DNA from 3 places in the Paenibacillus mesotrionivorans genome. Region 2 is predicted to be linked to each of the others. Evidence: riboswitches for the same ligand, from Rfam matches in the RefSeq annotation. Region 2 holds a riboswitch; each other region holds the start of a gene.

Region 1 (7,980 bases), on a different contig from region 2:
TGTCTGACCGTGATTATTTCAAGCAGGCTCTGGGCGGCACTGCAGTCACCAGCGAGGTGCTGATTTCCAAGGACAGCAACCAGCCTGTCGTTGTCATCGCCCTGCCGTTGTCCAGCGGAGGGAAAACCTCTGGTGTGCTTCTGGCCACCGTTTCCTTCCCGGCCCTTACGGGAGCCGTAGCCGACGTCAAAATCGGTGAAAGCGGGTACGCCTACATGGTGGATAAAACCGGTCTTTTGGTGTCCCATCCCATCAAAGACAAGGTGCTGAAGGAGAATGCTGCTGACAATGGTTTTCCCGAGCTGAATAATCTGGTGAAGGATGTCCTGGCCGGCAAGAAAAAAGCCGGATTTTACACCTTTGAAGGCATTTATAAATATGTTGTATTCCAGCCAGCCGGCAATTGGATTGTCGCCACTACGGCCAATTACGACGACTACATGGCGCCTGCCTTCAGCATCCGCAACGATACCATCGTCATTACCCTGGTGTGTATCCTGGCCGCTCTGCTTCTCGGGTATCTCATGAGCGAAATGGGTGTCATCCGGCCAATCCGGAAGCTCCAGAAGGCTATGGCGCAGGCAGGGGACGGGGATCTGACGGCCCATACGTCCATCCGCTCCAAGGATGAGTTCCAGGAGCTGAGCGAATCCTTCAACCTGATGATCCACAAGCAGGATCTGATGATCCGCAAAATCCGCGATGGCTCCGAATTGCTGATGAATATGTCCCAGGAAATGGCCGCCTCCTCGGAGGAAATCAACGCCTCCATCGAGGAGATCAGCGCCAACATGCAGGAGATTGCAGCAGGGGCGGAGAACAATAACGATTCTGTTGTTAATGCGTCGCAGGTGCTGGTGCAGCTGTCCAGTCTGGTGCAGCTGGCCCTGAACAAAGCCTCTACTGCCAGCGAAAATGCGGACATCTCCGACAAAGCCGCCCAGGACGGCCGCGTACGCGTCCAGGAAACGGTGAAAGCCATGGAGACCATCAGCATTAGCACCGGCGAAACCGAAGCCATTCTGGCCTCCCTGAATACCCAATCCGCCACCGTGACGGAAATTGTGGCTGTAATTAACGCCATCGCCCAGCAGACCAATCTGCTTGCGCTTAATGCCGCGATCGAAGCCGCCCGTGCCGGGGAAAACGGCAGAGGCTTTGCAGTGGTGGCCGGAGAGGTCCGCAAGCTGTCCGAGGAATCCAACAAACGGGCCAATGAAATATCGGAGCTGGTGGAACGGATGGTGGATCAGATCGGCAAAGCCGTGGGTGCTATGAAGGGAGCCTCCTCCGCGGTTACCCAAGGCGTGGACATTGTCCAGGAAACGGACCGGGCCTTCATGCATATTATTGACACTGTTCAGGTGATCACCCATAATGTGAAGGAAATTGAAGAGATTACCCGGGACGAGGTGGCCACCTCCGACCAGATTATCGGCCTTATTGATTCCATGGGAAGCATATCCGAGCAAACCGCGTCCAATAGCGAAAGTGTGTCCAGCGCCATCGAAGAGCAGTCCTCCACGGTCAGCAACCTTGCTTCGTCCGCGCAAGAGATCAGTGCGATGGCCAATGAGCTGGAGGGTATGGTTGAGAATATCAAATTAAGAGGTGACTAACATGCAGCAGGAAAAGGTCATACGTATTCCTCCCACCTTCTCCATTGAGGAAGCGTCCCTGTTCAGAGAGAGTATGCGGGAATATGTGAGCAACGGGACAACACATTTTCTTCTGGATTTCAGCGATTGCCGGTTTATTGACAGTACGGGGTTAGGGGTAATTGTCAGTGCCTACAAGAAGTGCGTAGAGGCCGGCGGCAAGATCAGACTGCAGGCTTTGGCGCCGAATGTGCTGAAGGTGTTTCAACTGACCCGTCTGAACAACGTATTCGAAATTCTTCCTTAACGATAAACGGAGATACAGCCAGAACAATGAAGAGAATGGCTGAATTAGGGGACAGAAATCGCTTCCAACCACACCGGTAAGCGAAATCTGGCCCCTTTCCCTTTGAATCCGAACCTTTACAAGGAAGGCCGAAACGAGTAACATACGTTCTGTAACTGAGGAATCACAAATGGATGTTCCTGGTGTATCGCTGAAGTCCCGCGGCTGGCGGGATACGGGGGAACCAACTGTTCTTATGAGGGCTTAACGGCCTGACGGGAACAACGGGGTGAATCCTGTGCGGGCTTGTCCAGACGTACGGGTAGGGCGACTCTTGCCGTCCGAATCCGGCAGCTAACCTCGCAAGCGTTGATAAGGGGAAGGGGGCTCTTGGTGCGTCGGCACTACGGAGAACGGCTCTTCGTGGTGTTTTTTTGCTGTCTGAAAATGGAAGGAACTTTGGACAGCGGAAGAGGATATGATGCGGCGGTAGAACAAATTCTAACCAAGATGAATGGTTCACTTCCTGATTTCCCGTTTACAAACAGCTTATTGATACCTATTAAACAGCACAGGCGGGGAAAAACGATGTTATTGCGCTTAAAACGGTTTTTGATCGGCAGACCTATGAAATCCCATGAGCTGGGAGACGAAAAGCTCAGCAAGCTGAAGGCACTGGCTATCCTGTCCTCGGATGCCTTATCTTCGGTAGCGTACGGTACGGAGCAAATACTGATCGTGCTGATTACGCTGGGCTTTGCGGCCTTATGGTATTCCATCCCGATATCCATTGCGGTACTGGCTCTGCTTACGATACTGGTGCTGTCCTACCGGCAGACCATATTCTCTTATCCCACCGGCGGCGGCGCTTATATTGTGGCCAAGGATAACCTGGGCGTCCGGACCGGCCTGGTAGCAGGCGGATCGCTTCTGGTGGACTATATCCTGACGGTGGCGGTAAGCACCTCTGCGGCTACCGATGCGGTGACCTCGGCGTTCCCGAATCTGCATCCGTACCGGATTGAAATTGCGTTGGTGATGATATTATTCCTTACGATTATGAACCTGCGCGGCATTACGGAGTCCGCCCAGGTGTTAGCCTACCCCGTGTACCTGTTTGTTGCGGGTATTTTCCTGATGATTATTGTAGGCCTCTTCCGGGTGGCTACAGGGGATGTGCAGGCCACTCCTGCGGAGTTTGGTCTGGATGTTTCCGGCATCTCCCTGTTCCTGCTGCTGAAGGCCTTCAGCTCCGGCTGCTCGGCCCTTACCGGGGTAGAGGCAGTATCCAATGCCATCCCCAGCTTCAAGGCTCCTTCCGAGAAGAATGCGGCGTCCACACTGGCGCTGATGGGGATTATCCTCGGCTCCATGTTCCTGGGGATCAGCTTGCTGGCTTATTTCTACGGCATCTCTCCCATGAAGGATGTCACGGTGGTTTCACAGATTGCCGAAGCGGCATTCGGACGGGGACCGATCTACTTCTTCATTCAGGGCACCACTGCCCTGATCCTGTTCCTGGCAGCCAATACCGCTTATGCTGCGTTTCCGCTGCTGGCTTTTATGCTGGCCAAGGATAAGTTCATGCCTCACGCTTTTATGATCCGCGGCGACCGGCTGGGTTTCTCCAACGGCATTATCGTGCTGGGCCTCCTGGCAGGGGTTCTTGCCATTGTTTCCAACGGGTACACGGAGAACCTGATCCCCCTCTACGCTATCGGGGTGTTCATTCCCTTTACGCTTTCGCAGCTGGGAATGATGCGCAGATGGTACCGGTTAAAGCCTCAGGGCTGGCTAATCCGGTTCTTGGTTAACGGAGTCGGCATGGTGACCACACTGTCGATAACACTGATTTTCTTGTTCACCAAGTTCAGCCAGGTGTGGATGGTGTTTATCTTCCTGCCGGTGGTGTACGTTATGTTCCAGCAGATTCACCGCCACTACATGGCAGTTGCGGATGAGCTGCGGATTGATCTGGCTACCGACAAGCCGGAAGCCAAGGGCAACACAATTGTCATTCCGGTGGCGGGCATTACACGGGTGGTCATGAATACCATCAGCTATGCCAAGTCCATGACTGACAATGTGATAGCGGTATACATTGGCTTTGACGATGAGGATATCGAGAAGATGGAAAAGAAGTGGGAGGAATGGGATTGCGGCGTGCGTCTTATCGTGCTGCGTTCCCGCTATAGAAGCATCATAAAACCCCTGGTGAAATTCATCGAAACGGTGGAATGGAAAAACTCGGAGACGGGGCACATCACCATCTTGATCCCGCAGTTTATTCCTAAACACTGGTGGCAGAATATCCTGCATAATCAAACCAGCCTGCTGATTCGTTATTACCTGTTCAAATATAAGGATGTCACCATCTCCACCGTGCCGTACCACTTGAACAAGTAAAGAATCTAATGGCAAGGGAGACCATTTTGTGAGCTGCCTCGGGGCAACTTATGGAATGGTCTTTTTGTGTTGGTGCGATGAGCAGTAAACCCAGCTGCCCGGCGGAGAGAGGGGACATGTAAGCGGCAGAAAATGTCTGCTATTACGCTGAGGTGGTTATTTTTTTGGAAATAGCGACATCAAATGTCTGCTAATGGCCTGATGTTGTTCAAAAAGGGATCTGAAAACAAAAATAGCAGACATTTTATATCTGCTATTGAAGCCAAAATATGAAAAATCTCCGATTAGCAGACATTTGTGGTCCGCTATCACGGCTGTTGGCAGGCCAACCATATAAGCCTCCTGAGCAGCAGGACAACAAGAGTAACTCCTGCCCTACGCCAGCAGCATCCGCACGGTGGTGAACACCAGCCCCAGGAAAAAGCCGCAGACGGCGCCGTTTACCCGGATCCACTGCAAATCCTTGCCGGCCTTGTCCTCCACGAGAGCAATCAGAGTGTCATTGTCCATCTTCTCGATGTTCTCGCGAACCAGGCCGCCGATGCGGGAATGATTAGCTTCCAGGAACCGGACTGTCGTGTCCTGCAGAAAGCTGTTCACGTTGCCCAACAGGCGATCGTTGCGGCTGAGCTTCTCCGCGGTGTCTTCCACAAAGGGGAACACCCGCTTCTCCAGCAGCCCGCCGTTTTCCACCTGATCATGCAGCTTGGCCCGCAGCTCCTCCAGAAGAGCAAGCGGTTTGTCGCTTTCCACCCAGCTGCCGAGCAGCTCCTGAAGCTTGGCATTCCACTTGTCCCGGTTGTCCGGCGACTGCACATGGACATCCCATTCCTTCTTCAGGTAGGCCAGAATGGATTCCCTCGTAGGATGGCCCTCCAGGCTAATCTCCCGGAGCTTGGTGACCAGAGCAAGCTGAATAGCGCTGCCGATCTGGTCTTCGTCAAAATAATTCAACGCCGCATTCACGGCAAATTGCATCAGGCCGTTCATCTTGAGGCCGCCGATGGCGGTGATGGCCAGCTTCCCCATCATCCGCCGGGCGTCATCGGTAACCACCCAGTGGGTTCCTTTGTCCACGGCCAGGTCCAGCAGCTTCTCAGTTGCCTGCCGTACGGCAGGTTCGCCTCCGGCCACCGAGAGGAGTCCGTCGGCCCAATCCCGGGACCGGACGAAGCGGGAAAGCTGGGGCAGTGCAGCGCCCCATGCCTTGTCCAAAGGGCGTGACAGCAGGGAGAGCACCCAGGCTTTGGCGGTGTCCTTGAAGCGGGGGGAGGAAAGTCCCTTCCGGGCTGCGCCCATCAGGCGCTCCGCCACCTCCAGCTCCCGGAGCTTGTCCACCAGGCTTTCTTTATTGAGCAGATTATTCTGCACGATGGTGACCAGTGCCTGGGTCATCTTCTCCCGGTTCCGGGGCAGCAAGGCCGTGTGCGGAATGGGGATGCCCAGCGGATGTCGGAACAGGGCTGTTACTGCAAACCAGTCGGCCAGGCCGCCCACCAGCCCTGCCTCAAAAGCCCCTGCCAGAAGCCGGGCAGCGGCATATTCCTGAAACGGGAGCATAGCCACAAAGCCGGCTCCCATCACAAATAAGGATATGCCGGCAATCCTGCGTGTTTTGGATTCCATTATCGGTTGTCCACCTTTTCGGGGTACAGATCATGATTCATCAGCCGGTGGCGGGCCATTTCCTCGAAGGGAGTGCCGGGTTTGCCATAGTTGCAATAAGGATCGATGGAAATGCCGCCGCGCGGCGTAAATTTGCCCCATACCTCAATATACCTCGGCTGCATAAGGGCAATCAAATCGTTCATGATGATGTTCATGCAGTCCTCGTGAAAATCCCCGTGGTTGCGGAAGCTGAACAGATACAGCTTCAGCGACTTGCTTTCCACCATTTTGATATCGGGAATGTAGCTGATGTAGATGGTGGCGAAGTCCGGCTGACCGGTGATGGGGCACAAACTGGTGAATTCGGGACAGTTGAATTTCACGAAGTAATCCCGGTTGGGATGTTTATTATCGAAGCTCTCCAATACGGAGGGATCGTAGTCTTGGGGGTAACGGGTCCCCTGATTGCCGAGCAGAGTCAAATCCTGCAGTTCATCCGATTGTCTTCCTGCCATTGTATGATCCTCCTTGTGTAAAGCTATACCCCGCGTTTGTTGCCCCAAACCAGAGCGTGCAGCTGCGGAAGCACTCGCACGTCCTTCAATTCCTTGCGTTCCATGACGAGACCCAACAGGTTCTCATAGGCTGCCAAAAGCCGCAGAGCGGTATCTCCCGTTTCGCCGCCGACGGGTTCGGGATTGCCGGTTTGCAGGATCAGGGGAACCTCCGGGTACCGGGCATGCAGCCTGGCGGCATAGTCCAAGTCCTCCCGGTTAAAAATCACAATTTTCAGTGTGTAGGCCGGTCCCGTGCGGGGGGGGTTGGCATTTGATCCCGCGTTGACTGGCGGACGGCCCTCTTTAAGCCGGGACACCCAGTTGTCCAGCTGCGCCAGATCCGTGTTCATGCCGGAGCTGGGGGGTTTGGGCGAAAGGGTCACCTCATCCGTCAGCAGGACCCAATCCTGCCAGACGGAGCCTTGTGTTTCCACCGCGATGCGGATGTCCTTGGCCCGCAGAAGCTCCACCAGACTGCCCAACTGCGGCAGAAGCAGGGGATTGCCCCCGGACAGGGTTACATGGTCGAAGCCGCCCTCTGCCAGGGCTGTAAGCTCCGTCCAGACATTCTCCGCACTAAGCTTCTTAAGCTCCTCCCGGGCGCTGCCGTCCCAGGTGAAGGCCGAGTCGCACCAGGAGCAGCGGTAGTCGCAGCCAGCCGTCCGCACGAACATAGTGCGCCGACCGATGGACATCCCCTCACCTTGCACCGTCGGACCGAAAATCTCCAGAACCGGGATAGCTGCTTTGGCTGTGGCTCCGGTGTTGGTGGTCTCCATGTAAATGCTACTCATCCACCATCCACTCCCGTCTGGCCTCGGCATAGCTGGTAGGGGTTTCGAACAGGCGGACGAATTCCGTCCGTCCCTCCCGGATTTGCCCGCGGTAGGGCTCCGAGTGCAGGGCCTCCTCCATCTTATTGAACAGCCAAACCACCATATTTTCGGCAGTGGTGTTCATGGGAGGCAGGCTTTCGTTCAGATAACGGTGGTCCAGCCAACCTTCGATGGAGCTTTTCCAGATATCCTTAATATCCCCAAAATCCATCGCCAGCCCCGTCTCTCCGGGAATCGCGCTAATCCCGAACACAGCCCTGTAGGTATGGCCGTGCAGGTTCATGCACTTGCCCTCGTAAGCGTGAAGGTGATGGGCGGCATCAAAGGTGAACTCCTTCACCACCATGACCCGGCGCTGGTGATATTGCAGCTGGTCCCGGCGGATATCCTCGCCCAGGCGTTGGACACGCTCCGGAATGGCAAAGGCTCCCGGACCGCAGGTATGATTGTTGTGGGTCATTGTGTGCCTCCTTTTTCCTGCAGATACTTCTCCAGCCCCGCGCGGCGCAGCTTGCAGGCGGGACATTCCCCGCAGCCGTCCCCGGGGATGCCGTTGTAGCAGGTGAGTGTTTTTTCGCGGACAAATTGGAAGGCTCCCAGTTCATCTGCAAGACGCCAGGTTTCGGCCTTGTCCAGCCACATCAGGGGCGTATGGATCACGAAGGGGTAGTCCATGGACAGATTCAAGG
Region 2 (7,980 bases):
GAGACGGCATGAACAGCACCTTCCGCAGAACATTGGCTTTTGTCGGCCGTTACAAGGGCCGGTCTTTCCTGGCGGTGTTGCTTGGCTTCCTGACCATCGGCGCCAATATCGGACTGATGGGGGCCTCCGGCTATCTCATCGCCAAAGCCGCCTTGCGGCCGGAGACGGTGCTGCTGGTTTGGGTGCCCATTGTGGGAGTACGTTTCTTCGGACTCTCCCGGGGTGTCTTCCGTTATCTGGAGCGGCTGGCCTCCCATGACGTCACCTTCCGGGTGCTGGCGGATTTGCGCACGTGGATATATACCCGCATTGAACCCAGAGGCACAGTGCTTCTGGAGGACCGGCGCAGCGGGGATGTGCTGGGTTCGGTGGTCAGCGATGTGAACGAGCTGCAGAACTTTTATCTGCGGGTTTTATCACCTCCGCTGGTAGCCGTGCTGGCAGCGCTTCTCGGCATCGGGATCGTAGCCTGGTGGGATATCCGCTTCGGCCTGATCCTGGCCGTGATGCTGGTGCTGGGAGGCGTGGCGGTTCCCGCCCTGTCTCATCTGGCTGGACGGCGGAGAGGGCAAGAAACCGCCGCCTGCCGCGGGGAGCTCTATGCCAATGCCAATGACCTGATCATGGGCTTGCCGGAGCTCCTGGTGTACGGCCGGGCGGAGGAGGCAGCCGCCCGGGTGGAGGCGGACCAGCGCCGGTTGTCGGCGCTGCAGAAGGGTCAGAACCGGACAGCCGCCGTGGCGTCCGGTTTGATGGTGGCCTGCACCCAGGCGGCCATGTGGCTGATGCTCTTGGCGGCCATCCCGCTGGTGGCCGCGCAGGCGCTCAGCGGCATTGCCCTGCCGGTGCTAGCCATGGTGGCCTTGGCCAGCTTCGAGGCAGTGGCGCCGCTGCCGCAGACCTTCCAGCAGTTCGGCGGCATTATGGCGGCCGCCGAACGGCTGTTCAAGCTGGCGGATGCCGGCGGCCCGGAGGCGCCATCCGCCAGTGCAGCTTCGGCAGCCGCGCAGCCGCTGCCGGAAGCAGGCTTCGCCATCCACGTGGAGCGGATGGCGTTTCGGTACGGGCCATCCGAGCCGGCGGCCTTGGATGGCATCAGCTTCGGCCTCCCGATGGGACGGCGGGTGGCCGTGGTAGGAGAGAGCGGCGCCGGCAAAAGCTCGCTGCTCCAGGTCCTATTGAAGCTCCGGCCCTACGAGGCCGGGAGCGTGCAGTTGGCCGGGCAGGAGCTGGCTGCGCTGCCGGAGGAGGCGGTGCGGGACCGATTTGCCGTGGTGTCCCAGCATGTGCAGCTGTTCAACGAATCCGTCCGGGACAATCTCCTGCTGGCCAGTCCGGAAGCAACGGACGAAGAGATAGAGCAAGCCGCCAAGGCGGCGCAGATCCACGACACCATCATGAACCTGCCGGAAGGCTACGACACGCTAATCGGGGAATGGGGCTCCCGGCTGTCCGGGGGCGAACGCCAGCGGCTGGGGCTGGCCCGGGCGCTGCTCCGCAACGCTCCGGTGCTCCTGTTCGATGAGCCCACGGCGGGGCTGGACAGTGTCACGGAGGAAGCGTTCCTGCGCCAGGCGGAGGAGGTGGCCTTCCCGGGAAAGTCCGTGCTGTGGATCACCCACAAGCTCACGGGGCTGGAGCGGATGGACCATATCCTTGTGCTCAAGAACGGACAAATTGTGGAACGCGGCACCCATGAAGAACTGCTCCATATGCAGGGCGAATACTGGCGGCTGTTCCGGCTGCAGCAGGCAGAGGCCGTATGGCAGGAAACAAGGGGTTAACGTTGTGACGGATTCCCACATCCGACCGTCGGAATAGCTCCAACGGCGAGCCGGCCAGTCTGCATGTAATCAGTTGCAATCCTGTACGTCACAATCCATTACATCACGATCGTGTTGTGCTCGATTGAAGCTTGCATGGTCGTAATTTGCAAGGTCGTGAAGCACAAGATCGTGGTGTTCAGGTTCTGCATGATACGATTTTGCACGTCACTATTCCGTGTGTGCTATCCTGCACATAGCCACCTCGCGCGTGACTATTCTACTTGTGCTATCCTGCAAAAGTGCAGTTATTTTTGACTATAATCCCCATTTGTACATGTTATCCTGCAAAAGTGCATCTATTTTTCGCTGAAACCTCCAGTTGGGTGGTAATCGCGGGAAATAGATGCACTTTTGCATTTCGGACCCCCTATCTCAGCGGCGGGTCCATAGAATAACTGCACTTTTGCATTTGGCATACTCGTAACTCACCGGGTAGGCTTTTAGATACAGGGATTTGCCTGGATCCGCTTCCCCCTCAAAAGCCGGAATACTCAAAGACTGAATACTCAAAGCCGGAACAATCCCTCTTGACATTGATAATGATAATTGTTATCATCAATATCGGTCTAAAACCTATTTCTACCATTACATCCTGGTGTGGCTCCTAGTTTGATCTTGTCAAAATCCAGCCCCATCCGTCTCAACTTACCATCACATTCGATATCATAGGGGGAGCATATTGTGAATAATCGCTATACGAAGAAATGGTTTGCCATCCTGGCCGGTGCGACGGCCTTATCCTTGACCCTGGCCGCTTGCGGCAGCAACAGCAATGACACGGGCGGTGCCTCCTCGTCTCCGGCCGCATCTTCAGCCGCTTCCGCACCAGCCTCCGCCGCCTCCACAGCGCCCGCGGAGCGCACCCTGAAGGACGGTCTGGGCCATGACGTGAAAATTCCCGCCAATCCCAAACGCATCATCGCTTCCTATCTGGAGGATCATCTTGTTGCCATCGGCGTGATGCCCATCGCCCAATGGGGGACCTCCAAGGGCTCGAAGCAGGATTACCTGAACGACCATCTGTCCGCAATCCCGCCTGTTCCCAGCGATCTGCCGTTTGAGGCGGTAGCGGGCTTTAATCCGGACCTCTTGATCATCGGGGATACCAGTACCGTAGCCGGGGACAAGTACAGCCAATATTCCAAGATTGCGCCTACCTTCGTCCTGGGCGACGAAATCAACGGCGACTGGCGCCAGGCGCTGCTTAAGGTCGGCGAGGTTCTGGACAAGAAGGCGGAAGCTCAGAAGGCTTTGGATACGTATGACCAAAAAGCCAAGGATGCCAAGGACAAGCTGCAAAAAGCCTCCGGAGCCAAGTCCGCCGCCGCCATCTGGCTGGTAGGCAATAAATTCTTCGTGGTCAGCGAAGCCCGTTCCAGCGGAACCGTGCTTTATAAGGACCTGGGCTTTACCGTGCCTGCCGCCGTGAAGGAAATTTCCGCTGCCGGCAAGGCCAACTGGAATTCGATTTCCATGGAGAAGCTGGCGACCTTGGATGCTGACTATATCTTCCTCGTGAACAGCGATACGGCCACCGGCTCCGAGGCCCTGAAGGATCCGGTGTGGGGCACCATTCCGGCTGTTAAGAACAACCAGGTTTTCCAGTTCAACAAGGCCAAAAGCTGGCTCTACAGCGGGGCGGTAGCCAACTCCATGATCATTGACGATGTCCTCAAAAGCATCGTGAAGTAAGAATATAACCGGACAGCAGACAGGCCTTACTGTTTGCTGTCCTTTTGTTTCGGGGATATACCCCCGCCGCCTGTTTTTGAAAATAAGTCATGAAAATAAATTGACATTTCCAATAGTTCTGATTATTATAAAAATACGCTTAGTTTTCGGCTGCGGCCGGAAAGCGGGGGAACCACGCAATTGGGGCGAGTCATCTTAAGATGTAGGGTACCATCTACCCGAGCCCGTCAGCTAACCTCGTCAGCAGGAGATGGGTCATTTCTTTGCTTTTGACAAAGTAGAGTCGGGCCCTGTTCTTCAGGGCTCTTTTTGTGCTGTCCTACAATATCTACTCCGGCCCATTCCATGACCCCTGCTGGTGTCCGTGCGTCTGTTTCCTCCGCTTCCGCCGTGGAGCAAGAGAGAAAAAACACAATCCGGAAGGGAGACGGAACACATGCTTAAAGCGATTATTTTTGATTTTGACGGGACAATTATTGATACGGAGACGGCTTGGTACGAGGCTTTCCGGGACGCGTACCGGGAGCATAATGTGGATTTGACAGTGGAGCTGTACTCTGGGTGTATCGGAACCAGCCTCCATACCTTTAATCCCTACGAGTACCTTGTGACGGAGCTGAAGCTGCCGGTGAATCTGGACATTCTGCGTACCTCTGTCCGCGCCCAGCATACCGCTTTGATGGAGAAGGAGCTCCTGCGCCCCGGGGTGCTGGATTACCTGAAGGCGGCCAAGGAAGCGGGCCTGCGCATCGGTCTGGCCTCCAGCTCCTCCCGGGAGTGGATCGACCGTTATTTGAGCAGGCTGGGTATCGCAGACTATTTCGAGTGTATCCGGACGGCGGATGATGTGGAAAAGGTAAAGCCCGATCCGGAGCTGTACCTGCAGACGCTGGCCTGTCTGGGAGTGGCGCCCCACGAGGCGGTGGCCATTGAGGATTCTCCCAACGGAGCACGGGCGGCGGCTGCCGCAGGAATGTACAGTGTGGTGATCCCCAACCGGATTACCTCCCTGCTGGAATTCGAGCCCTGCAATTACAGGCTGGATTCTCTTTGTGACCTGGACTTCCGCCACTTGGTAACCAACCCCCAGGGCAGCTGAGCTTACAACTGACCTGTCTCCGGGCTGTGAGCATTTCCGGTCCGGGGGCCGGGATGTGTTAGCCAACACGCTCTAGAAGCCTTTACCGCATGAAAAGACAGAAAATTCAAAAAAATAAAGGAGTGGAAGAACATGAAAGCAGTGCAATTTGGCGCCGGGAACATCGGCAGAGGGTTCATCGGCATGCAGCTCTCCGGGTCAGGCTATGAGGTTTGTTTTGTGGCCCGGAATGAGCGGCAGATTGCCCTGCTTCAAAAACGGGGGCAATATACAGTCATGCTGGCAGGCGGTCTGGGAGGCGAGGATGTGTCCGTGGTCCGGAACGTGACAGCGTTGCGCATCTCTGACGGGGAAGCGGTGGCGCGCCAGGTGGCGGAGGCGGATCTGGTGACAACGGCGGTAGGCGCCGGCTCATTGAAGCATATTGCAGGCTCAATAGCCCGTGGAATCGAGCTGCGCCTGCGGGAGAATCCCCGCGTGCTTCACGTCATTGCCTGTGAGAATACCATCCGTGGCAGCTCCCAGCTCAAAAAATGGGTATACGCCCAGCTTGATCCCGCGCTGCACGGACAGGCGGAGAGGCTGGTTTATTTTCCGGATTCCATCGTGGACCGGATTGTGCCTGTGCAGCAGCAGGAGGATCCGCTTGCCGTTAAGGTGGAGCCCTTCTTCGAGTGGGTGGTGGACAAACGCGGCACGGCGGAGGACTTCCCGGCCATTCAGGGAATTATTCTTACTGATGAGCTGGAGGCTTACATGGAGCGGAAGCTGTTCACGGTGAACACCGGCCATTGCGTCGCCGCCTACTTCGGATACCTGGCCGGCTGCCTGACCATCCAGGAGGCCATGAGAAAGCCATTGGTCAAAATCAAGGTACGGAGGGTGATGCAGGAAACCGGGCGGATGCTGGTGGAAAAATACGGGCTCGATGAAAAAGCCCATGTGGCCTATATCGAGAAAACCCTGGAGCGTTTTGCCAATCCGGGTTTGACGGACCGGATCGAGCGGGTGGCCCGTTCGCCCTTGTCCAAGCTCTCCTACAACAACCGCCTGGTGCGGCCGGCTATGCTGGCTTCACGGCTGGGACTGCCGGTTTCCAATCTGGCCGATGCCATCGCAGCTGCGCTTCATTTTGACAGTAACAGCGATGAAGATGCGGTCCGGGTACAAAGGGTGATCCGCCAGAAGGGCATCCAATCGGCTCTGGGGGAACTGACCGGCATTCCGGTGCGCCATCCCCTGCACAAGGAAATTGTCAGCAGGTACTACAGGCTGAACGAGCGTTATGCGGCCGGTTACAAGCTGGCTGACGGACGGTAATTGCAGACATGACAAACTATAGCAAAATAAGCCGCTTTCAGAGTAATCTGAACGGCTTTTTTTGTCTTTTTTGTCGCATATGGGAAAATGTTTGGGCCTTTCATCACATGTTCAGTATTTGTTCATAGCCACGTAGTATCATTGATTGTAACAGACGACAAAACCACCAGCCAAAGGAGTGGAATTAATGGAGAAGAAAAAAATAATGGTTGTGGACGATACGGCATTTATGCGGATGGTCATGCGGACCATTATGGAGGAATTGGGCCATGAGGTGGTGGCGGAAGCGCAGAACGGCGCGGAAGCGGTCAATATGTACCATTTCGTAAGACCCGATTTGATCACCATGGATATTACCATGCCTGAGATGGATGGAGTCAGTGCTCTCCGGAAGATTAAGACGATGGATGCTTCCGCTAAAGTTGTCATGTGCTCGGCCATGGGCCAGCGGGAAATGGTGCTGGATGCCATCCGCAGCGGCGCCAGCGATTTTGTGGTGAAGCCGATCCAAAAGGAAAGAGTATCCGAAGCGATCCAAAAAACCTTCAGCCGGGCATAATGCCCCGTGCTATTAAACCGGGCCTTGCGGTTCCGCGTCTAATTCATATCCAGCAGATCCGTATGGCTTTAAGGGTACGGTGAAAAGGAGTGGTGTGAATGAATACGAGGGAACGTGCAAGGTCTTTTTTGCGTTGGGCGCTGCTCTGCACCCTTACTGGTGTTTTGTTAACCGGCTGTGGTCCAAATGGGGAGGCGTTGCCGGGGACTTCCGGCAGTCCGGAGCTTCATGCTGCGACCCCTCAAGCAGGTTCGTTGCCGCCGTCTTCCGCACCTTCGGTGGCGCAGGCAAGTTCAGGTACTCCGGAAGTGGGGGCTTCACCGGAGGAGGATGACACGGATTTATGGTTCCGGATTGACCAGATGGATTTTGTCAACGACAAGGTCGGCTGGGTAGCCGGGGAAAATACGTCGGGCCCCTTTGTAGGTCGGACCTCCACCGGGGGTACGGATTGGACCAAGGTGGGGACGGACGGCATGTATATAACCGCACTTGCAGCTGTGGAGCGGGACCGCGGGTTTGTGGTGGGGAACTCGGACTGCCAGGAGCAGAAGGGGATTCTCGGATGTTCGTCCAAGGGCATCTATGAAACAACGGACGGCGGGGCTCATTGGACTCCACGGTGGGAAACGCAAACTTCCCAACAGGAGGGGAATCCGTATACGGCAGAGGTTCTGTCTCTCAGTCCAAAAGGGTGGGGATATGCGGTTGCGGCTCATCAGCTTCTGCTCACCCGTGACGGCGGCGCCTCTTGGGAAGCCGCGGCCTTCAATGGCAAGCTGGAGGGTTTTGTCCCGGAGAAGGCGGTGTTTACCGGCCAACTGCAGGGTTGGGCGGCAGGCTACGTGGTGGCGCCGGGCTGTGCCGGGAGCGCGAAGCCCGCTGAGGTGGATGACGGCTGCCGGATACCCGCTGTGGCCTACACGGACAATGGCGGCAGCGGCTGGCGGCTGGATGAGCTGCCGGAGGCGGAGCGGGGGCAGACGGTGATCGGCGTTTCTGCGCCGGGTGGGCATACAGCCTCCGTGTTATTGTTCAATCCCGCCAACCTGGAGGCTTCCTACTACAGCAGCGCTGCCGAATTACCCGGCAATTGGCGGAAGATCAGCCAATTCCGCGGCGGGCGGCCGTATGCCAGAGATATGCATTTCCTCTCCGCGGACAGAGGCTTTGTGGCGCTGACTCCCGGAGCAGGCCCTATTGAGGGCGGGCTGATGGTGACCGGAGACGGCGGCAAAAAATGGGAGACGGCGCCCATGGCGGACATTGTAGGCGTCAGCCGGATCTGCTTTGCGGATGAGCGGCTGGGCTGGCTGCTGGCGGAAGCCAACCGGGAGAGCCACGCGCTTTTGAGGACACGGGACGGCGGAGAAAATTGGGAAAGAGTCACTCTTCCGGCGGAGGTGTTCGGCAGGTAGGCAGGGGGACACACGCTCCCTCCTATGCATAGTGTATAAAAAGGAACATCAGGCAGGCTTGCATGG
Region 3 (7,980 bases), on a different contig from region 2:
CGTCGCACAGGCTGTGGTAATCCTTGCTCCGGATAGCCTCCGCTACAGCCGCCGTGTCCGGATGCTTCGCAATCCGGGAGGCATTCAGCTTGCCGTACACATCTGCGGTAGACACATTGATGGGGGGCTTGGCCAGCACCACCCAGCATTGGGGCGGGGAATCGATAAACTCCAGCTTTTCGCCGCGTCCGCGGGCAATTGCGGTGCCGCCGGTTACACAGAAAGGCACGTCTGATCCCAGCTCGGCTCCCAGCGTACGAAGCTCCCCGTCGGTGATGCCCAGCCGCCACAGGCGGTTCAGCCCCCGAAGCGTAGCCGCCGCATCGCTGCTTCCTCCGGCAAGACCGGCTGCCACCGGAATTTTTTTATCCAAATGAATATAGACCCCTTGCTTCACATCATATCGGTCCTTGATCAATCTGGCTGCCTGAAAGGCAAGGTTCTTCTCATCCAGCGGAATATACCCCGCCTGGCTGGAGATAATGATGGCATCCCGGTCCAGCTCTTTCATTTCGATCCGGTCCGCCAGGTCCACCATCGTCATAATCATTTCTACTTCATGATAACCGTCCGGCCGCTTATGCAGCACGTCCAGGGTAAGATTGATTTTGGCTGAAGCTTTTTCCATCACTCGCACAAGGCTGCACCTACTTTCAATAACGGCCTGATCCAACTTTACATATTATAGCAAACCCCGTTGGGAAAAGCATCTGGCGTGCATCGGGCGGGTTTCAAATAAAGCCGAGGCGTATAAAACGCCCCGGCTTGTATGGCTGCTCTATTCGGTTCGCGATTATCTTCCCGGTGGCTGGCCCTGTCCTTGTGCCTTGGCTGCCTGCTCGGCCATCTGGATGGCCCGCTTCACCATATTTCCCGCATCCTTGGTGGTGATGCCGCCCCAGCCTTCCCGCTGGACAGTATTGTAAAAGCCCAAATCCTTCGCCAACTCGTACTTCAGCTGCTCCGACATAACCCCGCGGCGCCTTCTGCCCATTTCACAATCCCTCCTTGGGTTTCATTCGTCTTTACCGGTAGGATGCGCAGACAGAGCCGGTTTTAGCCGCAGGTATTTGATGTTTATGAAACAAAAAAAGAAACTCCGGCAAAAATCACCGGAGGCTTGCGGCGGTCTCGCAGGGTTACCCCTGAATGTATGTAACCCGCATCTGGCCATCCTCATTGCAGACAGTCACTTCCACTGTCTCTGTCAGAATGTCCGCGTAGCTGTAGGAAACTCGTTTGAAGCTTTGCTGGTCCTGGTCCAGCTTGACAATAAATACAGAAGGGTAGGTTTCTTCAAGCACACCTGAACGTTCAATGGTTTTCCTCCGGCCGCCGTTGGCGCGGAGAGTAATCTTCTGTCCCACATGTGTTTCCATGGTACGTTTGATCTCCAAAAGCGCATTTTTAGCCATGGACTACTACCACCTCTTTCTACCCCATTATACCTCAGATTGTCCATCTTGTCAAATGAAGCCAAATATTATACCAGTGAAGAAAACCAGTTGTCAATGGTAATCCCCATAACCCGTTTTTAATATGTCCTGAACCCGTTTCCTTTATCCGTCTTTTCCAAAAAAAGAAAAACCGCCCTCCTGGTGACCAGGCGGACGGCATCGGACGTTCAGTATGTTTTAAAGCCCGGAATTCCCAGGCGGTAGCTGCCGCGGGTATCGATTCCTCCAAGCCCCTCCAAACCGCTCATGGTATGCTGGAGGATATCCGCCATCTGGACGGTATCCTTGATGGGGGTAAACGCCACCTTGGCAGCGATGTACAACGGATCCAATGCATGGATCAGCACCCGCCCCGGAGAGCTGGCATAATTGGCTCCGGCCTGCAGCAGTGCTTCAAAATGGGATTGGCAGGCTCCCGCAATAATAACCAGGGCATCCCGGTTGCGCTCATACTTCCGGGCCGTGCGGACCGCATTTACGAAGTTCTGGGAGTTTTTATAGCTGGACAGACTCTGCGTATCTTCATCCTTCACATCCTTGAGAATCCCGTCATGCCCGGTAATCACCACGATATCCGGATGCACCTGGGGCAGGAGCCGGGTCAAAACCTCCGCCATGTTCTGCTCCGGCACATAGATGCCTTCCGCCGGCACACGAAGATCCCCGTAGAGCCCCATGCTTTTGCGCAGATAATTGGGGTCCCCATCCAAGTGGAGCACCTTGCCCGGCACCTCGAAATGCCCGGAGGACTGGCGGCCGCTTCTTGCGGCGGGAGCCGCCTGCTTGACCGGCTGGGGCAGGCTTTTCGTCATCACGCTGCGCATTTCGGTGCACCGCTGCTGCATATCCTCCTCATGGCGGGCGATGCGGTTCTCGGGCGCAGGACTCAAGTCCGCGACGGACGCATCCGCCAGAAGCCGCACATCTACCCCCCGGAGCAGCGCAGTCTGATATGAAAAATCTTGAATTTTAAAAATGACGTCACCGCCATAGGATTTCCGTACCACCAGATCGCCTTGCTTCATTGCGCCTATCCCCTCCTCACGATGTATCGTATGGCAGGACTGGGCGTTTGGTGCGGTGCAAATCAGGAATTCAAGCAAAAACTCCCCCGCCGGGTGCCGGCAAGGGGAGTAAATGCGCTTAAACGCTGATTCCGGCCTCCTGGAGGGCTTCCGTAAGGCGCGCGAACTCTTCGAGGCTCAACGTCTCACCGCGGCGTATAGGATCGATTCCGGCCTTCTCCAGCGCTTGCTCCAGAAGATGCCGGGTTTCTTTCCCGAAGAACCGGGTTAAAAGATTATTAAAGATGGTTTTCCTCCGTTGGGTAAAGGAGGCCTGCACCACCTGAAAATACAGCTCTTCATCCGATACCTGGACAGGCGGAGCCTTGCGCAGCCGCAGCCGGATCACGGCGGAGTCCACGTTGGGCTGGGGGATGAAGACGGTGCGGGGAACAATGGCCACTACCTGGGGCTCGCAATAATACTGCACAGCGATGCTCAGGCTGCCGTAATCCTTGGTGCCGGGTTTGGCCGCCATCCGGTCCGCCACTTCCTTCTGGATCATCACCACGATGTTCTCCAGGGGGATATGCTCCTCCAAAAGTCGCATGACAATAGGCGTAGTCACATAATAGGGCAGGTTGGCCACCACGCTGACACCCTTCACATCCGCGAAGTAACGCTGGAACAAATCATCCAGATCCACCTTCAGAATATCCCCATGAACCACAGACGCATTGCCGTAGGCCGACAGCGTTTCCTCCAGAACAGGCAGCATCCGCTGGTCCAGCTCCACTGCCACCACACGTCCCGCACGTTTAGCCAATTGCTGGGTCAGAGCCCCCAGTCCGGGGCCGATTTCCAAGGCTCCCTTGGACTCGTCCAATTCAGCCGCATTCACGATATTGCCCAGGATATTGAGATCTACGAGAAAATTTTGGCCAAGGCTTTTCTTGGCAGTAATACCGTATCGGCCAAGGACATCCTTCGTTCTGGCCGGAGATGCCACATCCGCAGGGGAATGGGGTTTTGTCATTGGAAGCCCTCTTCACGAAAAAGCTTCAGCGCTTCTTCGAATTCTTTCCGTGTGATTTGAAACATCTGGCATCTTTTTAAGAATTGCTTACCGTTGGCATAGCCAATCCCGAGCAGGCGCCCCATCGCTTCCCGCCGGGCTGCCGCATCCGGATGAACCAAAAGTCCTGCGTCCATCAGATCATCCTGGGTGATTTCCGATTCGGCCGACTGATAGTCTGTTTTCAGGTTTTCCAGCGCCTTGCGGATCATCTCCGGGGTTGCGTTCTCAATGCCCACATCGCCGTTTTTGGTGGTTTCCTCCTGGCTCAGGAAAGCCTGCTTGCATCCCGGAAAGCGAGCGGTAATCAGCCGCCGCAGCCGTTCTCCTGCATGATCGGGATCGGTGAAGATAATAACACCCCTGCGCTTCAAGGCCAGACGGATCTTTTCGTAGACGGCCTGATTGATAGCGGAGCCGCCGGTTTCAATGGTCTCGGCCTCCACGGCACGCTTTATAGCCGCCGTATCGGATTTACCCTCCACCACAATAATTTCTTTTAGCATAGACGCAACTTTTCCCTTCGCCGCTTCGTCTTAATAAACAGGAAGAGAAGAGGCCGGCAGCCTCTTCTCGAAAGGTATCCACTTGGAACAAGCCCTAGCCGGACAGATCCAAACCCGTTAGTCGGTAACCGGCTTTTTCGGACCAATCACATACACCGTATAACCTCGCTTGGTGCCAAACTTGTTGGCATACGCATTGCTGTCGAAGTATACGTCGATCTTATTGCCCTTAATGGCGCTGCCTGTATCCTCGGCACGGCGGAAGCCGATGCCTTCGATATAGACCCACCAGCCCATGGGAATCACACTTTTGTCCACAGCAATGGTACGGCCCTCGGTTACAGTCGTGCCGCTGGAGGTCACACCGTATTGCGGGTGGTCCTCATCCTTGCCTGTGGAGGCCACGCCGGCAGAATATGCCGTCAAGGTCACATTGTTCAAGATCTTCTTATAGCCAAAGTTTACCCCGTTCTTGGTGACTTCATCCATATTGGGAGAGCTTGCGCTTAACACGGTTACCACCGGAGCCTTGGTGCCCACGGCTACCACCTTGCTGACGCTTTCGGCGGCAATCGTTTCGTCCACCTTGTTCTCCGCTACCAAAACGCCATCCTCGTAAACCTTTTCTGTTTTGATAACCTTGGTTCCTTCTACGCCGTCCTGAACAACCTCTTCCTTGCCCTTCAGCAGGTTGCTGTCATTCTGCTTCACCGTTTCGAAGGCAATCGGCTGCGACTGCTCAGCGATTTCCTTGGTGACGCGGACGATCTTGATTTCTTCCCCGGCGCCTAAGTTTTCCTCCAGTGCAGGAGTAATCTTATCCAGCGGGTCCGTGCCAATATTTAAATCCTCCAAAGCGCCTGCAACCGTCTTTCCGGTTGTATACAACGTTAAGGTCTTTCCATCGGCAGTCAATTGCACCGGCGAGGTGTGATTCAGCACAATGACGTCCCCATTCCGCAGCTTGGTATCCACAGGCAGGGAAATACGGTCATTCTCACCGTACGAAATTGCTTTTTCATCCAGTAGGTGTTTAAGAACATCTTGCCGCGTTACAACCACGGTTTCTTGTCCGTCCACCACTACGGATACGCTCTTGGTAGCCGTACCGTACAACAACATGAAAAACATGAAGGCTAAGGCGATCGAGAAAGCTGCTGCTATAATAATTCTGCGCCCGTTTTCATGCTCCCATCGCAATGCGAAGGCCATGCTGGATGATCGTTTTTCATGGGTTTCCTGAACAGGGATAGCGCCCACTTCAATCGGTCCTCCTTCATAGTCCGCCGTCTGGTATGATACAGGGTTCTTTTGACGTGACTATTGGTTTGATTATAACTTCATGCTTAAAAACCAATTCTCCTCGCATTCAAAGCAGGCTGCAGCCGGAATCTGGCTCCTCGCGCAGCACCTCCTTCGCGAATATGATGAGCGGTTGAATTATGAATATCACGGGGAACAACATAAATAGCCCCGTGAAGAGGTATCTTCTCGTGGCAAACTAAGCATAAAAATGCACGACAAGTATCCTCTCTTCAACGCTTACGAGGTTAGCTGACGGATTCGGACGAAAGAGTCGCCCTACCTCTCCGGGCTGCAAAGCAGCCGTCAAAAGGATTCACCCCAAAACCGTGCCGTCACTTCAAGGCCGTCCACAAAGCCATGAAGCTGTTCACATTCGGTTCCCCCGTTTTCCAAAATGGAAACTCAGCGAATTGGAAATTTGGCAAGCACTATTAAGTTATCATGTGTTGTATATTAATGCCTCAGGCTAAAGTTGTAAATAGCGAAAAGTCCATAAATCGGTTAAAATTAGCCATGTATGCGATTAAAAATGGTTTTTTTATCTCATTATCTCACTCGTTTTATCCATTATCTCTTTATTTCTTAATTTCAATGGCTTATGACGGCTTAATTATGAATTTTTTATTGCTTTCCTGAAAGAATTATCAAAAAATTTTGACATCGAAGGGCTAATTTCCCATCATATTTACAGTTTGTTTACCTCCCCTCATACCCTGTCCCACGCACTTTTTCCAGCACCAAATCCTTCCGTTTTGACCTCCCATTCCCTTCCTTTTCCACTATCTTGTCCCCGGTTTAATTGCATCGCCCGGAGCTTTTTCTATATAATAGCGGAAGAATACATAACGTAAGAAGCGGGTGAACGGTTTGGAACCGATGCTGCAGGTAAAAGGGCTGTACGGGGGATATTTCCCGCGCAAGCCTGTTCTGAAGGATGTGGATTTTGACGTATTTCCCGGTGAGATGGTGGGCATGATCGGACTTAACGGCGCCGGCAAAAGTACCACGATCAAGCATATTCTGGGGCTGCTCCAGCCCCAGAAGGGAGAAATCCGGGTCCGCGGGCGTACCCTGGCCGAGGCACCTTTGGAATATCGCTCGTCCTTTGCCTATGTGCCCGAGTCCCCGGAGTTGTATGAGGAGCTGACCATCAGCGAGCACCTGGAGCTGACGGCAAGAGCTTACGGACTGGAGCGGCCCTTGTATGCGCAGCGGTCCGCCACTTTGCTGGACACCTTCCATATGACGGCCAAAAAGGACAGCTTCTCCGCGCATCTGTCCAAAGGGATGAAGCAGAAGGTGATGATCATGAACGCCTTCCTGACGGAGCCGCCCCTCTATATTATAGATGAGCCGTTTCTGGGCCTGGACCCCCTTGGTATCCGCTCCCTGCTGGAGCTGATGGTGGAGATGCGGCAAAAGGGAGCCAGTTTCCTGATCAGCTCCCACATCTTGTCCACCATTGAGCGCTACTGCGACAAGTTCATTGTTCTCCATCAAGGGTGCATCGCCGCCAAAGGGACCCTTCCCGAGATTTTGAAAGCGGCGGGCCTGCCTGCGGGCAGTAGTCTGGACGATGCCTTCTGTGTGCTGGCCGCGTCGGGAGGCGCCGTCGGATGAGGGAGGATTTCGCGGATCTGTGGCGCAAAAGAGCGGCAGCTTTCTGGAAGGAGAGCTTCATCTATATCAGCTATGCCGCCCGCAGCGGCTTCGCCGGATTTTTATTAATGTTCTTTATAATAGGCGCTTATTATTACGGCAAGTTTCTGCAGAGCCTTCCGGAGGCGTTTCCCTACTGGAGGTTTACCACCCCCCTGCTGGCCCTGCCCCTGGGGATGACCGGAATCCGCACCTTCATGAAGCAGGCGGATATGGTATTTCTGGCCCCGGCCGAAGCGAGGCTGCGCAGCTGGTGGACCAGCTCGATTGTATACAGCTTCGTGTTCCAAGCTGCGGTCACCCTCCTGCTGCTGCTCCTGGTCTGGCCGTTGTATCTGGCTTGTGCGGATGAGGCAGCGCTTCCCTTCGCACATGCCGCCTTGTATCTTGCGGCCGCCAAGCTGCTGGCGGTGTTGGGCCGCTTCCGGGCGGACCGGCTGGTCTACCGGCTGAACCGCAGCGCCGAGACTCTCGTCCGCTGGGTGGCTGCGGTGGTCCTGCCCTTCGCCCTGTTGACGGAAAACCCGGGGAAGGCATGGCTGCTACTCCTTCTGGCGGCGGTAGTGCAAAGCTTGGTGGTGCTGCCGTTCCCCCGGCACAGAGTGGCCTGGGAGCATCTGATCCGCCGGGAGGAAATCAGCCTCAAGCGTCACTACACCTTCTACAGCTGGTTTGCCGATGTGCCGAAGCTAAAAACCAAACCGGCGGCAAGACGTTTTCTCGGGGGGATCACCTCTCGGATTCCCTTCCGGCAGGAGGACACACACCGGTATCTGTATGCCAAGACCTTTATCCGTTCAGAATATTATGCCATATTGGTACGCACCTCCGTGATAGCCATCCTGTTGTTCCTGGCCGTGAATCATACGGCAGCGGTTCTGCTCATTTACGGGGTTGTGCTGGTGATGAATTGCGCCACAGTGTCCTCGTTGGCCCAGAGCCACCGGTACAGCTTCTGGCTGGAGCTGTATCCG

The links. Region 2 has a riboswitch for cyclic di-AMP ahead of ACI1P1_RS11575 (HAD family hydrolase). Riboswitches for the same ligand answer to the same signal wherever they lie in the genome.
Region 1: linked by a shared signal. The riboswitch ahead of ACI1P1_RS06110 (APC family permease) and the one ahead of ACI1P1_RS11575 (HAD family hydrolase) in region 2 are both predicted to bind cyclic di-AMP.
Region 3: linked by a shared signal. The riboswitch ahead of ACI1P1_RS27830 (ubiquitin-like domain-containing protein) and the one ahead of ACI1P1_RS11575 (HAD family hydrolase) in region 2 are both predicted to bind cyclic di-AMP.

The regions. Positions count from the first base shown of each region.
Region 1 covers NZ_JBJURJ010000003.1:353,659-361,638, reverse strand. Annotated here, with positions in the region: gene ACI1P1_RS06120 (methyl-accepting chemotaxis protein) at 1-1,619, shown strand, start outside; gene ACI1P1_RS06115 (STAS domain-containing protein) at 1,621-1,905, shown strand; cyclic di-AMP (ydaO/yuaA leader) riboswitch at 2,084-2,268, shown strand; gene ACI1P1_RS06110 (APC family permease) at 2,473-4,290, shown strand; gene ACI1P1_RS06105 (DUF445 domain-containing protein) at 4,666-5,916, opposite strand; gene queF (preQ(1) synthase) at 5,916-6,413, opposite strand; gene queE (7-carboxy-7-deazaguanine synthase QueE) at 6,437-7,249, opposite strand; gene ACI1P1_RS06090 (6-pyruvoyl trahydropterin synthase family protein) at 7,242-7,751, opposite strand; gene queC (7-cyano-7-deazaguanine synthase QueC) at 7,748-7,980, opposite strand, start outside.
Region 2 covers NZ_JBJURJ010000006.1:365,629-373,608, reverse strand. Annotated here, with positions in the region: gene ACI1P1_RS11590 (ABC transporter ATP-binding protein/permease) at 1-12, shown strand, start outside; gene cydC (thiol reductant ABC exporter subunit CydC) at 9-1,784, shown strand; gene ACI1P1_RS11580 (ABC transporter substrate-binding protein) at 2,508-3,518, shown strand; cyclic di-AMP (ydaO/yuaA leader) riboswitch at 3,645-3,779, shown strand; gene ACI1P1_RS11575 (HAD family hydrolase) at 3,955-4,617, shown strand; gene ACI1P1_RS11570 (mannitol-1-phosphate 5-dehydrogenase) at 4,750-5,937, shown strand; gene ACI1P1_RS11565 (response regulator) at 6,125-6,496, shown strand; gene ACI1P1_RS11560 (WD40/YVTN/BNR-like repeat-containing protein) at 6,595-7,914, shown strand.
Region 3 covers NZ_JBJURJ010000026.1:14,388-22,367, reverse strand. Annotated here, with positions in the region: gene ispE (4-(cytidine 5'-diphospho)-2-C-methyl-D-erythritol kinase) at 1-637, opposite strand, end outside; gene ACI1P1_RS27855 (small, acid-soluble spore protein, alpha/beta type) at 794-994, opposite strand; gene veg (biofilm formation stimulator Veg) at 1,140-1,415, opposite strand; gene yabG (sporulation peptidase YabG) at 1,625-2,482, opposite strand; gene rsmA (16S rRNA (adenine(1518)-N(6)/adenine(1519)-N(6))-dimethyltransferase RsmA) at 2,601-3,497, opposite strand; gene rnmV (ribonuclease M5) at 3,494-4,042, opposite strand; gene ACI1P1_RS27830 (ubiquitin-like domain-containing protein) at 4,160-5,302, opposite strand; cyclic di-AMP (ydaO/yuaA leader) riboswitch at 5,567-5,765, opposite strand; gene ACI1P1_RS27825 (ABC transporter ATP-binding protein) at 6,224-6,967, shown strand; gene ACI1P1_RS27820 (ABC transporter permease) at 6,964-7,980, shown strand, end outside.